Regions from separate parts of the Halomonas sp. V046 genome, predicted to be linked through region 2. Evidence: predicted binding sites of a transcription regulator. Region 2 holds the regulator's gene; each other region holds the start of a gene.
The links. The regulator FNR, encoded in region 2, switches genes on or off when oxygen is low (the NO sensors DNR and NnrR bind a similar motif). The targets are predictions, from matches to a motif close to TTGATNTANATCAA.
Positions count from the first base shown of each region.

Region 1: a site for FNR is predicted at 2,321-2,334, ahead of ACUN9Y_RS16270 (nitrate/nitrite transporter). Genes of this name have one in related genera too.
Region 3: a site for FNR is predicted at 1,579-1,592, ahead of ACUN9Y_RS13450 (histone deacetylase family protein). Genes of this name have one in related genera too.
Region 4: a site for FNR is predicted at 1,912-1,925, ahead of ubiU (ubiquinone anaerobic biosynthesis protein UbiU). Genes of this name have one in related genera too.

Region 1 covers NZ_JBQXYF010000012.1:2,092-5,906, forward strand. The annotation lists gene ACUN9Y_RS16270 (nitrate/nitrite transporter) at 1-2,103, opposite strand, end outside; gene ACUN9Y_RS16275 (histidine kinase) at 2,386-3,815, shown strand, end outside.
Region 2 covers NZ_JBQXYF010000001.1:354,820-358,634, forward strand. The annotation lists partial or broken gene ccoS (cbb3-type cytochrome oxidase assembly protein CcoS) at 1-39, shown strand, start outside; gene ACUN9Y_RS01570 (sulfite exporter TauE/SafE family protein) at 230-916, shown strand; gene fnr (fumarate/nitrate reduction transcriptional regulator Fnr) at 1,108-1,812, shown strand; gene ttcA (tRNA 2-thiocytidine(32) synthetase TtcA) at 2,026-2,892, opposite strand; gene ACUN9Y_RS01585 (hypothetical protein) at 3,092-3,331, opposite strand; gene ACUN9Y_RS01590 (3'-5' exonuclease) at 3,514-3,815, opposite strand, start outside.
Region 3 covers NZ_JBQXYF010000009.1:46,275-50,089, forward strand. The annotation lists gene ACUN9Y_RS13445 (helix-turn-helix domain-containing protein) at 1-190, opposite strand, end outside; gene ACUN9Y_RS13450 (histone deacetylase family protein) at 469-1,404, opposite strand; gene ACUN9Y_RS13455 (bifunctional acetate--CoA ligase family protein/GNAT family N-acetyltransferase) at 1,618-3,815, shown strand, end outside.
Region 4 covers NZ_JBQXYF010000010.1:106,928-110,742, forward strand. The annotation lists gene ACUN9Y_RS14870 (CoA-acylating methylmalonate-semialdehyde dehydrogenase) at 142-1,638, shown strand; gene ubiU (ubiquinone anaerobic biosynthesis protein UbiU) at 1,981-2,976, shown strand; gene ACUN9Y_RS14880 (U32 family peptidase) at 2,985-3,815, shown strand, end outside.

The DNA.
Region 1 (3,815 bases), on a different contig from region 2:
GGTCAGCAGCGGGAAGCCGGCGGAGAAGCCGATGAAGCTGCCGAAGGTGCCGGTGTAGAGGATGCACATCAGCCAGTTGTGCTTGCGCTTGAAGATCACCGCCTGTTCCTTGAACGATGACTTGGCGCTGGCGATGTCGTTCATGCCGAACCAGGCCGCGATGGCGGCGATGGCGATGAAGGGCACCCACACGAAGCCGGCGTTCTGCAGCCACAGTTCACCGCCTTGCTGCATCGGCTGAGCCTCGCCGACCAGCAGGCTGAAGACCCCGGTGGTGATGACCAGCGGCACCAGGAACTGCATCACCGAGACGCCGAGATTGCCAAGCCCGGCGTTCTGCGCCAGTGCTGTGCCTTTTTCGCGCTTGGGGTAGAAGAACGAGATGTTGGCCATGCTGGAGGCGAAGTTGCCGCCACCGAAGCCGCACAGCAGCGCCAGGATCACCATCACCAGATACGGGGTCTCGGGATTCTGCACCGCGAAGCCGATCCAGATCGCCGGCAGCAGCAGGGACGCCGTGGACAGCGCGGTAAAGCGGCGGCCGCCGACGATCGGCACCATGAAGCTGTAGAAGATGCGCAGGGTGGCACCGGAGAGACCCGGCAGGGCGGCAAGCCAAAACAGCTGGTTGGAGCTGTAGTTGAAGCCGACCTGGGGGAGCTTGGCGACCACTACCGACCACACCATCCAGATGCTGAAGGCCAGCAGCAGGCAGGGAATCGAGATCCACAGGTTACGCGTAGCGATCTTGCGTCCGGTGGCTTTCCAGAAGCCTTCGTCCTCGGGGTGCCACTCGTTGAGCACGAAGCGGCTCGGAGTGGACAGCTCCGGCAGGTCGGTGGACTCGCAGCGGTCGCGTGCCTCGATACGAATGGCCTTCACGATCGCGTAGTGCATCCACAAAAGGGCAGCCGCGGCGACGGCAAACATCAGCATGAAGCAGCTCTGCCAGATGCCGATGACGTCGTTGAGCATGCCGAAGGTCAGCGGCAGGAAGAAGCCGCCGAGGCCCCCGACCATGCCCACGGCACCGCCGACCAGGCCAACGCTCTTCGGGTAGTAGACCGGAATGTGCTTGAATACCGCCGCCTTGCCCAGCGACATGAAGAAGCCGAGCACCATGGTCAGGCCGATAAAGCCGATCAGTGGCATGGCAAACGAGAAGGACACCGGGCCATGTACGCCATCGACGGTGTAATCGGTGGGCGGGTAGCTGAGCAGGAAGGTGCAGGCGACGCAGGCGATCAGGGTCCAGTACATGACCCGACGCGCGCCGTAGCGGTCAGACAGCCAGCCACCGAGGACCCGGAACAGTGAGGCCGGAATGGTGTAGAGCGCGGCAACGATGCCGGCGCCGGCCAGGCTCAGGCCGTAGACCTCGATCAGGTAGTGGGGCAGCCACAGGGCCAGCGCCACGAAACCGCCGAAGACGAAGAAGTAGTACAGCGAGAAGCGCCATACGCGAACATCGGCCAGGGGCGCGAACTGCTCCGACAACGGCTGATGCTTGGCGTTGCGGCTCTTGCTCAAGGGGTCGGGCTTGGCCAGCAGGATGAAGACGACCCCCATGACCGCGATGACGCTGGCGTAGACCAACGCCGTGCCCTGCCAGCCCATCGCCATGAGCAGGAAGGGCGCGCCGAAGTTGGTCACCGCGGCGCCGACGTTACCGGCACCGAAGATGCCCAGCGCCGTACCCTGGCGTTCCTTGCCGTACCAGGCCGAGGTGTAGGCGACACCGACGATGAAGGAGCCACCGGCCAGACCGACGCCGAGCGCGCCGATCAGCAGCATGGTGTAGCTCGTGGCGAAGGTCAGCAGATAGACACAGGCGGCGGTGGCCAGCATCAGCAGGCCGAAGACCCAGCGCCCGCCGAAACGGTCGGTGAGCACACCGAGGAAGAGGCGGCTGATCGAGCCGGTCAACACCGGGGTGGCCATCAGCAGGCCGAGTTGGGTGTCGGAAAGACCGAAGTCTTCCTTGATCTGGATGCCAAGGATGGAAAAGAGAGTCCAGACCGCGAAGCAGAGCGTGAACGCCAGGGTGGATAACCCCAGCGCTCTGTTCTGCTGTTGTCTGGGAATCGCGTCTTGATTGACCATGAGCTGTCCTCGTTAGGGAACCGGGTAACGCTCCCGAACCTTGCTACAATGTATCTGGTAGACGCCTGATTGCGGTCAAAGGAATTGCCGCTTATATCCAGCGCCCTTTCCGTCTTACCTCCTAGGGGGTACCCAGGTGTTTCTGTGCGTGTCGTCGCGTATTATCAAACAGTGCAGATGAGCCTGTAATGCTTGATAACCGAAGGTTGAGGCGAACATGATCTGGGTCAATTACCGGTGGATTTGAAGGTGACACCCGCGTTTTCTATCCGTCGTTCTCTAATGTTGCGAATGCTGATCGCCATGGCGGCGATCTCGCTGTTGGCGCTGATCAGTCTGCTGGGCTCGATCGTGATCGCCAAGAGCGCCAGCGGCTATGCCGACGCCATCAATCAGGCAGGGTCGCTACGTATGCAGGCGTACCGCTTGCTTTCCACGGTGGAGCTGTTACCGGTTGATCATCCTCGGCGGCGCTGGCAACGCGATCGGCTGGAGGCAACGTTGACGGCAAATTCCATCGTCGCCTTGATTCCACGGAGCGAGGATGATCCGCTTCGCCAAGCCTATAAAAACGTCGTTCAGTCCTGGAATGATGACCTCGATCCCTCGCTGCAGGACTTCGAGAAAAGGGACATCTACCAACTCGAAGATCGGGTCGTAGATTTCGTGGATAGGGTCGAAGTTCTGGTGGGTAGGCTGCAACGATACGCGGAATCAAAGGTGATATTTCTCGAGGTGTTTCAGGGCGCCGCACTGACGGTGTTGATGATCATCATGGTGATGATTGTCTATCGAATCGTATGTGGCGTTATGCCGCCTTTTCGAAGCCTTATTCGTGTCGTCAACGGTGTGATGGTCGGCGATTTTTCCGGCCGGACAACCTACCGCGGTAGCGACGAGCTGGGACTGTTATCCCGTACAATCAATAAGATGAATGCGAGCCTGTCGGAGATGTACGGCCAGTTGGAGAAACGGGTGGCGGCCAAGACCCACGAGCTAAAGCGCAGCAATGATGCATTGCGGATGCTCTATCTCACCGCTCGCCGGTTGAATGGCGTAACGCCGTTGACCCACGATGAGTTGATCGATGTTCTACGCCAGCTCGAATCCGTGACCGATGAAGGCCCCTTCGAGCTTCGGTTGAGTAAAGATGCCGACCAGGGGCCTATTACCAGCCTCAACTCACGACGCCTTACCGTTATTGCCCCCCCGACTGCGGCGCAGGGCAACCAGGTGGAACCGGGCAATGGTAACGTCGACACCGGCCTTCAGCGGGGTGGCATCGACCGTGCGGCTACCGCCATGGGGAGCCAGGAAGGCGTGGAAAGGGGCAATGAGTACGCGGTACGGGTGCGAGAAGCCGGACGCGACTTCGGCGAGCTGCGGGTGTATCAGCCACCCGGGCACATGCTGGCCCAGTGGAAGGTGGAGCTGATCGAAACCGTCGCGGGCCTGATCGCCGCGGCCATGTCACTCGCCGAGAAGTCCGACGAACAGCGACGCCTGTCCCTGATGGACGAGCGCGCCGTGATCGCCCGTGAGCTTCACGATTCCCTGGCTCAGTCGTTGTCCTACTTGAAGATCCAGGTCACCCGCTTGCAGATGCAGATCGACAACAATCGCCCGGACGAGGTGGCCAAGGTCGTCGCGGAGCTGCGCCATGGCCTCAATTCCTCCTACCGTCAGCTGCGAGAGTTGCTCAACACCTTTCG
Region 2 (3,815 bases):
TATCGTATCCTGTTCGATGATGACGAAACGGATCGGCCGGCGAACAAGCCCCCCGAGAAGGCGGCGGCCGGGGAACGAGGCGGCAACCCGCCAGGCAGCGACACCGCTCACCGCGACAGTGCTGGCGACGGTGCTGGCGAGGCGCCCCCGGCGAGCGTCGAGGGATGCCGCGACGGCCCCGTAAAGGAAGCCGACGGCAACCGCAACGGCACACAACGGTGATCATCTGATGGACCCCACCGGCCTCGCGCTGCCACCGCTAACCGCGGCCTTCGTCTTCGGCCTGCTTGGCGGCGCCCACTGCATCGGCATGTGCGGCGGCATCATGAGCGCCCTGACCTTCGCCGTACCGCCGAGTCTGCGCCATCCTGCGAGACTCGGAGCGCTGGTAATGGGCTATAATGCGGGTCGAATACTCAGCTACACACTGGCTGGCAGCCTCGCCGCCAGCCTCGGCTCGCTGGTCACCCTGGCACCAGGCATGCGTACGGCACTGCAACTGATCGCCGCGGTCATGCTGGCCCTGATGGCACTGTACATTGCCGATCTGTGGAAGGGGCTGCGCCGCGTCGAGGGACTGGGCCGCGCTCTATGGAGGTACCTGGAGCCGGTGGGGCGAGGACTGTTGCCGGTGGTACGAGTGCCCCAGGCCGTGGCGCTCGGCGCCGTCTGGGGTTGGCTACCCTGTGGCCTGGTCTACTCCATGCTGGCCTGGAGCATGGCGAGTGCCGACCCGGGTCGAGGGGCGGCCCTGATGGCGGCCTTCGGCCTCGGCACCCTGCCCGCGTTGGTGGCCACCGGGCTTGCCGCACGGCAGCTGCAAGGCCTGGTTCGGCATCGCGCAACGCGCCTGATGGCGGCGGCGATGATCCTGAGCTTCGCCACGTGGCAGGCGGCCGGTGCACTAGGATTTTAATTCATGTAGATTACGTAAACTCCTATGGCAAAAGAGGTATTCAGCACTTTTGCATGACTTCTCGGTGTAGAATACTGTCTTTCTCGTGCTGGCCTCGGCCACCTAGGCCCCGACGGCGCGCGATCCTCATCGATCGCTGACTCACAGGAGTGGCGAATCTGTCTATCGGCCCAAGATCGAAGGCGACCTTGATGCATGAAACCCGCTGCGAGTCGTGCAGTCTCAGCTCTCTCTGCCTGCCCCTGTCTCTCGAGTCCGCCGAGATGGAGCGCTTCGACTCCATCATCCGCCGTCACCCACCGGTCAAGAAGGGCACCCGGCTGATCGAACAGGGCGACCGGTTCACCAGTGTCTATGCGGTGCGCTCGGGCAGCCTCAAGCAGATCACCACCGAGGGCAGCGGTGAGGCTCAGTTGACCAACTTCTTCCTGCCCAGTGAACTGGTGGGGCTCGACGGTATCGATGACGACCGTTATCCCGGCAGCGTGGTCGCGCTCGAGACCACCACCGTGTGCGAGATCCCCTTCGACCGCCTCGATGCGCTAACCCAGACGCTGCCAGAGCTTCGTGCACAGCTGTTCCGCACCCTCAGCAAGGAGCTGCGCCACGACCGCCGCATGATGCAGCTGCTATCCCGCAAGACCGCCGATCAACGTCTGGCCTGTTTCTTTCTCGGCCTCTCGGACCGCTTCCGCCGCCGTGGCTATTCGCCGTTCAGCTTCCGCCTGTCGATGTCCCGCGCCGATATCGGCAACCACCTGGGGCTGGCGGTGGAGACGGTCAGCCGCATCCTCGGGCGTTTCCAGCAGCAGGACCTGGTCGAGGTCTCGGGACGCGAAGTCAATATCCTCGACATCACCGCGCTGTCCCGACTCGCCGATACCGAGGCCAGCTGACGCCAGCGTTCGGGCGATGCCGCGGTCTCGTGCGCATCGTGGGCTGGGCTGGGCTGGGCTGGGCTGACAGTGTGCCGTAGGGGCGAGCCAGGCCTGATGCCGCCCAGACTCGAGGACGATTGTCCCAGGGCCTCGCCGAGCCGGCCCGTCGCGGGCCGAGCCACACCGCCCGAGCCACAAGCGCCACACCGCCCGAGCCACAAGCGGTCGCTGTCAGCCAGCGTCCACCACGTCGATGCGATTGGCTGTGCGCTCGGCCTGGACCCGCTCGAGGCCTTCGAAGTCGAACAACTCACGATCGGCCAACTGAGACGGGGCGACGTTAGTTACCGCCTTGAACATGCTCTCCAAGCGACCGGGATGCTTGACCTCCCACTCCGCCAGCATTTCCTTGACCACCTGGCGCTGCAGGTTGGGCTGGGAGCCGCACAGATTGCAGGGAATGATCGGAAACGCCATGCGACGAGAAAATTCCTCGATATCTGCCTCGCGGCAGTAGGCCAACGGCCGGATGACCATGTTCTTGCCATCGTCGGACAATAGCTTCGGTGGCATGGACTTGAGCGTGCCGCCGAAGAACATGTTGAGAAACAGCGTCTCGAGGATGTCCTCGCGATGGTGGCCCAGAGCGATCTTGGTGGCGCCGATCTCCTCGGCGAAGCCGTAGAGCGAACCGCGACGCAGGCGTGAGCACAGCGCACAGGTGGTCTTCCCCTCCGGGGTCTTCTCCTTCACCACCGAATAGGTGTCCTTCTCGAGGATGTGGTAGTCCACGCCGAGGCGATCCAGATACTCGGGTAACACATGCTCGGGAAAGCCCGGCTGCTTCTGATCCAGATTGACCGCGACCAGCGAGAAATTGACCGGTGCATTGCGCTGCAGATTGCGCAGGATCTCAAGCATGGTATAGCTGTCCTTGCCGCCGGACAGGCATACCATGACCTTGTCGCCTTCCTTGATCATGCCGTAGTCGATAATGGCATTGCCGGTCTGGCGCCGAAGGCGCTTGCGTAGCTTGTCGAGCTCGCGCTTGTCTGTGGCGGCCGGCGCCTCACCGGTTGTTACCCGGTCCGCGGCCATGGGGTCGAACATCTCGGCCACCGAGGACGCAGCGGCCGGGGCGGAAGACAGGGCTGAGGACAGGGCTGAGGACATGGGCACAAGAATCACGGCTGAGAAAATGAAGGGTCAACATTCTATCATCGGCCAAGGTCAGAGGCGAAGGCGTCAGCGCCCGCTCCCCCCCACAGGACCGTGCCAACAGGCTTGAGCCATCGACTCAGATCGCGCCCAGCACCAGCAGGTACCTCACCACGACACCCAGCAGCAGAGTCACGATGCCAATGCGTTGCCAGGCGTACTCGCGGCGGGTCAGCGTCAATCGCTTCTCCCAGAACTTTATCATCCCTGCCAGATCGCGGGTCCGGCGCACATAGCCAAGGTAGGCCACCATCACCATGGCCATGCCCACTACCAGCAATACCGGCTCAACAACCGAAAAAAAGTCGTGCACGCTCATCGAAAATTCGCTCCCTGGGTACGAGGCTGTTGGGTCAGGCATGTGCCTGGTCAGACATGAATCGATCGCCGCAGCGGCTGCGTCGGTCCCGAGTCGGGCTCTGGGGCTCGTCGGTCACAGGACGCGGCGCTCGGGGCGCCGTGCGAGCCGCTCGCCCATCACCTCGGCTTGCGCCCTTGCCCTCAAGCGTTCTTGGCCACCAGCGCGCCACTGGCCAGGCGCAGATGCATCAGGGCCGTGGTCACCGCGTCGCCGAGTGCGCTATGCCGTCCTATTACCGGCACGCCGAGACGTTCGGCAAGCGTCTCGAATCCCGGCTGCAGTTCCAGTTCCGGGTGGCTACGCCGCATCAAGCGTCGATACTGCTGGGCCACATCGATGGTCGCGTTGGGTAACGCGAAGCCGAACCGCGGCTTCAGATAGCGATCGAGAACCGCCAGGTCGAAGCCAATGCACCACCCCACCAACGGTCGGTTGCCGATGA
Region 3 (3,815 bases), on a different contig from region 2:
ATATCTGATCGTTCTCGATCTTCGACAGGGTCGAGCGGGCAAGACCGGTACGCTGGCTCACGTCTTCTAGCGTCCATTGGTTGGCCAGTCGAATCTCCTTGACGCGCTCGCCTAGACGCAGAGGCTCCACGAAGGCCTTACGGCCCGAGGCGATACGCAGGGCGGCCTGCTGGTCGGTTTGCTGAGACATGGGGCAATTCACAATAGGAAACCAAGTTTCCTCTAGGCTATCACAGCCAAGCCTCCCTACGTGGTCCTGAACGACATGTTCTGGTGCCTCAGCGCCTTGCTTAGCCCGTGCCTGCGCAGGGAAGTTTCTCGGTGGCTGGAAACTCGCGGTCGACTCGCCTTGCCCGCCCGCCCGCCCGCCCGCCGTTGCCGAGTCGATGATTGCTGCAGACGCCCCCGGTGGCTCTTGGTAGCTGGCTCAGGTTGCCCGTTTCATGTTGTCGGGCTCAGGTCATGGCTTCAGGCGGTATCGGCCAGCCCCAGCAGGGCGCGCAGGTGGGCCTCGACGGAGCGTCCCAGGGCCTTCAGGTCGTAGCCGCCTTCGAGTACCGAGACCAGCTTGCCGTCGGCGTAGCGAGCGGCGATATCCACTGCCAGCTGGGTGATCCAGTAGTAGTCGTCATCCTCGAGGCACAGCTCGGCCATCGGGTCCTCTCGGTGGGCGTCGAAGCCCGCCGAGACCAGTACGAGATCCGGGCGAAATTCATGCAGCGCCGGCAGCCAGTCCCGTTCGATGGCTTGGCGAAATGCCGCGCTTGCGGTTCCTGCCGCCAGTGGCGTGTTGATCACGTTGTCATGGCGAGCATCCAGGTAGCGCCACGGGTAGAACGGGTACTGGAAACTGGTGCAAATCAGGATGTCGGGGTCGTCCTTGAAGATGTCGATGGTGCCGTTGCACTGGTGGACATCGAAATCGAGGATGGCGATGCGTCGGGCTGCGTAGCTCGCCCGTGCATGGGCGGCGGCGACGGCGACATTGTTGTAGAAGCAAAAGCCCATGGCATCGTCTGCCTCGGCGTGGTGGCCGGGGGGACGAACCGCACAAAAGACGTTGTCGGCCTGGCCCCGAAAGACCTGGTCGACCGCCTTGACCGCGGCTCCCGCGGCCAGGCGTGCCGCCGTGAGGCTATGCGGATTCATCAGGGTGTCTGCATCGATCGCAGCGTGGCCGGTGTCTGGCGCGGTGGCATCGAGCCGGGTCAGATGGGCCTGGGGGTGAACGCGTAGCAGTTGTTCGGCGCTGGCTTCCTTGGCATCGGATTGCATGGTGTGCTGGAGTACGCCGGAGCGCATCAGCTGCGCCCGTATGGCATCCAGGCGCAGCGGGCTTTCGGGATGCTCGGGGCCCATGTCGTGATGGTGGCAGTCGGGATGGGTCAGATAGGAGGTAATCATCGTGGGCTCCGGAGCTTTCGCGTCACCATATCGGCGAGGGCGTCGCCCGGGACACTAACCAATGGTCTTACACGAGCGCTTGAGTGCCTCCGGCGCGGCCTGGAGATGGCCGTGACCTAGTGCCGCAGTCGAAACCATGACCCGCGTGGCAGGCGCTTGCGACGGTACAAGAGTATGATGCAGCACAACGCCTGGGCCTAGGGAGACCAACGAGTGAGCACGCAATTTCTACGTCGCTTCTTCCATCCTGCCTCCATCGCCGTCATCGGCGCCTCGGAGAAGCCTCATTCCGTCGGTGGACAGGTCATCCGCAACTTGCTCGACGGCGGTTACCGCGGGCGCCTGTCGGCGGTTAACCCGAAAGGCTACGCCGAGGTCTACGGCGTGCCTTGCGTGGCAAGGCCCAGCCAGCTCGATGAGGTGGTGGACCTGGCGGTCATCTGCTCGCCGGCCGAGACCGTTCCGAAGCTGATCGGCACCCTGGGCAACCAGGGCGTGCGTGCGGCGCTGGTGCTCTCCGGTGGCGGCCACCTGGATGACGAGAAAGAGGGCAAGGAATCGATTCGCTCACGCATGCTCAAGGCCGCCAGAGCCTCCGATGTGCGGGTGTTGGGGCCGGAATGCATGGGGCTGATCGTTCCCGGTAGCCGACTCAACGCCTCCTACGCCAGTCATACGGTGCCGCCAGGACGAGTGGCTTACCTGGGGCAGTCGGGCATGCTGGCCAATGCCATGATCGATTGGGCCGCGGGACGCGGCATCGGCTTTTCGCATCTGCTGACAGTGGGCGACAGCGTCGACGTGATGCTTCCCGACCTTATCGATTACATCAACCAGAGCTCGCCGACCCAAGCCATCCTGCTGCACCTGGAGCGGGTTCAGGATGCCCAGCACTTCATGACGGCGGTGCGGGATGCCTCTCGCAACCGTCTGGTCCTGGCCATCAAGAGCGGTCGCACCGAGGCCTCCGACATGTCCGGCCTGCCACCGACCCCGGGTATTCCCAACCGTGACCAGGTCTTCGATGCCGCCTTCGCCAGGGCAGGGGTGGTGCGTGTCAACGACTCCGATGAGCTGTTCGATGCCCTCGAAACGCTGTCGCGGGTGAAGCCGCTCAAGGGCGACCGGTTGGCCATCGTCAGCAACGGACTTGGGCCGGCGATGTTGGCCATCGACAAGTTGATCAACGCAGGCGGGCGCCTGGCGCAGTTCGAGAAGGCGACCCAGCGTGCACTGCGCGACAACGACCTGGATATCAGCAAGCCCGGAGAGAACCCGGTCGACCTGGGCGGCAATGCGACGCCGGAGCGTTTCGTTGCCGCCCTCGAGGTCGTCGCCAGTGACCCGGATGTCGACGCGGTTCTGGTGGTGCACGCCCCGACGCGGCTGGCTCCCTCGGCGGCGACCGCCGCCGCTCTGGTGGACAACCGCAAGCGCTTTCGACGCAATCTATTGACCAGTTGGATGGGGCTCGACCAGGCGCTGGCGGCACGTCATGCCTGTCATCAGGCGGGAATTCCGACCTACCTGTCGCCGGAGAAGGCGGTCAAGGCCTTCATGCATATGGTCGATTATCAGCGTGTTCAACGGCTACTCCAGGAGACGCCACCGAGCCTGCCCTTTGCCACCACGGCGGCTATCCGCAGCGAGTGCCACCGGCTGATCGAAGAAACGCTTGAACAAGGCCGCGAAGGGCTCACCCATTCGGAAACGGCGCGGGTCCTGTCGGCCTATGGCATCCCGGCCGCCAGCAGTCGCTACGTGACCGACGCCGAGAGTGCCAGAGAGGCAACCCAGGCGCTGCGTGGTCCCTTCGCCCTGAAGGTTGTCCACGACGGCAACTGCCGTCCGTTCCGCTATCGTCAGCATCCGCACAAGCTGTCGGCGGGGCTATTGCAGGATCTGGAAGGCACCGATCAGGTCGTCGACGGGCTCGAGCGTCTCGGCCGTCGCGTGGCCGAGAAGTTTCCGGGCCTGCGTATTCTCGAGTACTGCCTGCAGCCCATGCAGCGCGGCAAGCACTCCATGCAACTGTGTGCCGGCATTACCCGGGACCCGGTCTTCGGACCGCTGATCGTGTTCGGCATCGGCGGTTACAAGGTCAATATCCTCGCCGACCGGCAGGTGACGCTGCCGCCCCTGAACATGACCTTGGCCCGGGATACCATCGCCCGCACCCATGCCTCCCGCCTGATTCGGGAACACTCAAGCGACCCGCAACGCGATGTCGATCGCATCGCGCAACTGCTGGTGACGCTGTCACAGATGGCGACGGACCTGCCGCGGTTGAGGGGCCTGGAGATCAATCCGTTGCTGCTCAATCGAGACGGCATGGTCGCGGTGGATTTCGCCATGGATCTTGGCCAGCCAGCGCGCTTTGCGATCATGCCGTACCCGGAAGAACTCAGGGA
Region 4 (3,815 bases), on a different contig from region 2:
TATACCGGCCATCCACAGGGTTATCCACAAGCGCGCAGCACCCGGCCGATGACGCGCTCAGTCGCGTAGACTCGCCACAGGCATACCACTTCGTCATGTGGCCGCCGCGGCGGCCCCAAGATTCTTCTGGAGGATTCCCTAATGCAGCACGTAAGCCACTGGATCAACGGCGAGCACCTGGCCGGCGACGGTCGTCTCGAGATCTCGAACCCCGCCACCGGCAAGACCATTCGTACCCTGGCCGACGGCAGTGCCGCGACCGTCAAGGCCGCCATCGAGGCCGGCCAGGCCGCCTTCCCGGCCTGGCGTGATACGCCGCCGGCCAAGCGCGCCCAGGTGATGTACCGCTTCAAGGCGCTGCTCGAGCGCGACGCCGAGCGCCTGGTCCAGCTGATCAGCGAAGAGCACGGCAAGACCGTCGAAGACGCCATGGGCGAGCTTAGGCGCGGCATCGAGAACGTCGAGTACGCCTGCGGCGTGCCGGAGCTGCTCAAGGGCGAGTACTCTCACAACGCCGGCCCCGCCATCGACGCCTGGTCCAACTTCCAGCCGCTGGGCGTGGTGGCTGGCATCACGCCGTTCAACTTCCCGGCCATGGTGCCGCTGTGGATGTACCCGATGGCGATCGCCTGCGGCAACGCCTTCATTCTCAAGCCGTCGGAAAAGGACCCCACCGCCGCCTTGGCGGTCGCCGAACTGCTCGAGGAAGCGGGCCTGCCCAAGGGCATCATGAGCGTGGTCCAGGGCGGACGCATCACCGTCGAGGCGCTGCTCGATGCGCCCGAGGTCAAGGCGATCTCGTTCGTCGGCTCCACCCCCATCGCCGAGAGCCTCTATGCCCGCGGCGCCGCCGCCGGCAAGCGTGTCCAGGCCCTCGGTGGGGCCAAGAACCACGCCGTGGTGCTGGCCGACGCCGACATCGAGAATGCCGCCAATACCCTGATGGGCGCCGCCTACGGCAGCGCCGGCGAGCGCTGCATGGCGATCTCGGTGGCGGTCTGTGTCGGTGACGACACGGCCGACCGTCTGATCGAGGTCATGCGCCCCAAGATCGATGCACTGAAGATCGGCCCGGGCACCGACAAGGGCCTGGACATGGGCGCACTGGTCACCGCGGAGCACCGCGACAAGGTGCTCGGCTACGTCGAGAAGGGCGTTCAGGAAGGTGCCGAACTCGTCGCCGATGGGCGCGAGCTCAAGGTGCCGGGCCATGAAAATGGCTTCTTCGTCGGCGGCTGCCTGTTCGACCGGGTGACCCCGGAGATGACCATCTACCGCGAGGAGATCTTCGGCCCGGTGCTGTGCGTGGTGCGCGTTGCGAGCCTCGATGAGGCTATCGCCCTGACCAACGCCCACGAATACGGCAACGGCACTTGCCTGTTCACCCGCGACGGTGAAGCCGCGCGGCGCTTCGCCGATGCCATCGAAGTCGGCATGGTCGGCATCAACGTGCCCCTGCCGGTGCCGGTGGCGAGCCACAGCTTCGGCGGCTGGAAGCGCTCGCTGTTCGGCGACCTGCACGCCTACGGCCCCGACGCGGTGCGCTTCTACACCCGGCGCAAGGCGATCTCCCAGCGCTGGCCCTCACCCTTCGAGACCACCCAAGCCGAGTTCCACTTCCCCTCCGGCGGGCATTGATCGTCCGGCAGTGGTAATTCTTGCCGAAACACCAACGGGCCCCCACGGGGCCCGTTGCATGAATAGCCTCACCGCCAAGGACCGGATCGCCCCTGCGCTAGCCTCCTGTCCACCTCCTATCCACCTCCTATCCACCTTCTATTCACGGCCTATCCACCCCCTATCCACCGACGCGTCACAGGCCGCCACCAGGTTGTTCACAGGCTTGCCCACACCGCATCGCCGCCTTAGTCGGGGCATCAAGGCTCACAATACCGCTCCCATACGGGGAACCTGATACGCATCAAGCCCCCGCCTGCGTGTCGGCGCTAGCATGACGCCATCCTTCTGTTGGAGTTCGTCATGGAACTGGTGTGTCCCGCGGGTAGCCTGCCCGCCATGAAACGGGCCGTGGATGAAGGGGCCAACGCGGTCTATTTCGGCTTCCAGAATGCCACCAATGCGCGTCAGTTCGCCGGACTCAACTTCACCGAGAAGCGCGCTCGGGAAGGCATCGAGTACGCCCAATCCCGCGGTTGTCGGGTGTTTTGCGCCATCAACACTTACCCCCAGCAGCAGCAACTGGTGCAGTGGCAAAGCGCGGTGGACCAGGCCGCATCGCTCAAGGTCGACGCCCTGATCCTGGCCGACCCGGGCCTGTTGGCGCACGCCGCCGACCGCCACCCCGATATCGCCCGCCATCTATCCGTGCAGGGCTCGGCCACCAGTCACGAGGCGCTACGCTTCTATCACCGCGAGTTCGGCATTCGCCGGGCGGTGCTGCCTCGCGTGTTGTCGATCCATCAGGTGCGCGATCTGGCCCGCCATTCGCCGGTGGAGCTCGAGGTATTCGCCTTCGGCAGCCTGTGCATCATGGCCGAGGGACGCTGCTATCTATCGTCCTATCTCACCGGCGAGTCGCCCAACACCCACGGCGTGTGCTCACCCGCCGCCCATGTGCGCTGGGAAGAGACCGATCAGGGCCGCGAATCGCGCCTCAACGGTGTGCTGATCGACCGCTACCGGCCCGATGAACAGGCCGGCTACCCGACCCTGTGCAAGGGCCGCTTCGAGGTAGACGGCAAGGTCGGCCACGCGATCGAGGCGCCGACCAGCCTCAATACCCTGGACCTGCTGGCCGAGCTCGACGAGCTCGGCATCAAGGCGGTCAAGATCGAGGGGCGCCAGCGCAGCCCTGCCTACGTGGCGAGCGTCACCAAGGTGTGGCGCCAGGCGCTGGATCACCTTGCCGCCAGCGGTCAGGACTACCGCCCCCAGGCCGATTGGACGCGGGCGCTAGCGCCCCTGGCCGAAGGCTCCACCCACACCCTCGGCGCCTACGAGCGCGACTGGAAATAGGACTCGGCATGACCACGCCTTCACTTTCCTTGAGCCTCGCTCCGGTAGCCTTCTACTGGACCCGGGAGCAGTACTTCGACTTCTACGAACGCGTCGCCGCCTGGCCGGTGGCCGGCGTGACCCTGGGCGAGACCGTGTGCTCCCGGCGTCGCGACATGAAGCTCGCCGACTGGCTGGCGATCGGCCGCCACCTGGCCGCCGCCGGTAAGCAGGTGACCCTCGGCTCCCAGACCCTGATCGAGTCCAACGCCGACCTGCGTGATCTTGCCAAGCTATGCGACAACGGCGACTTCATGGTCGAAGCCAACGACATGAGCGCCGTGCAGCGGCTCTCGGCGGCGGGCCTGCCGTTCGTCGGCGGCCTGGCGCTGAACCTCTACAACGTACCGACCCTGGCAATACTCCAGCGCTCGGGCATGTCCCGCTTCGTGGCACCGGTGGAGTTGCCCGGCGCCGATCTAGCGACGCTGCTCGGTGCGGCGCGCCAGGCCGGACTCGCTCTGGAGTGCGAGGTGCTGGCCTACGGCCACCTGCCGCTGGCCTGGTCGTCGCGCTGCTTTACCGCGCGCCATCATCAATACCCGAAGGACCGCTGTCAGTTCGTGTGTCAGCGCTACCCCGAAGGTCTGTCGCTCGCCACTCAGGACGACAGCCGTCGTCTGTTTACCTTGAACGGCATCCAGACGCTGTCGGGGGCCTGTCAGGATCTGCGTCACGAGCTTGGCGCCATGGCAGAGATGGGCGTCACCACGGCGCGACTGAGCCCCCGTGCGACGGCCATGGACGAGATTGTCGACGCCTTCGATCGCGCCCGCCATGGCCACCTGGCATCGCCGTCA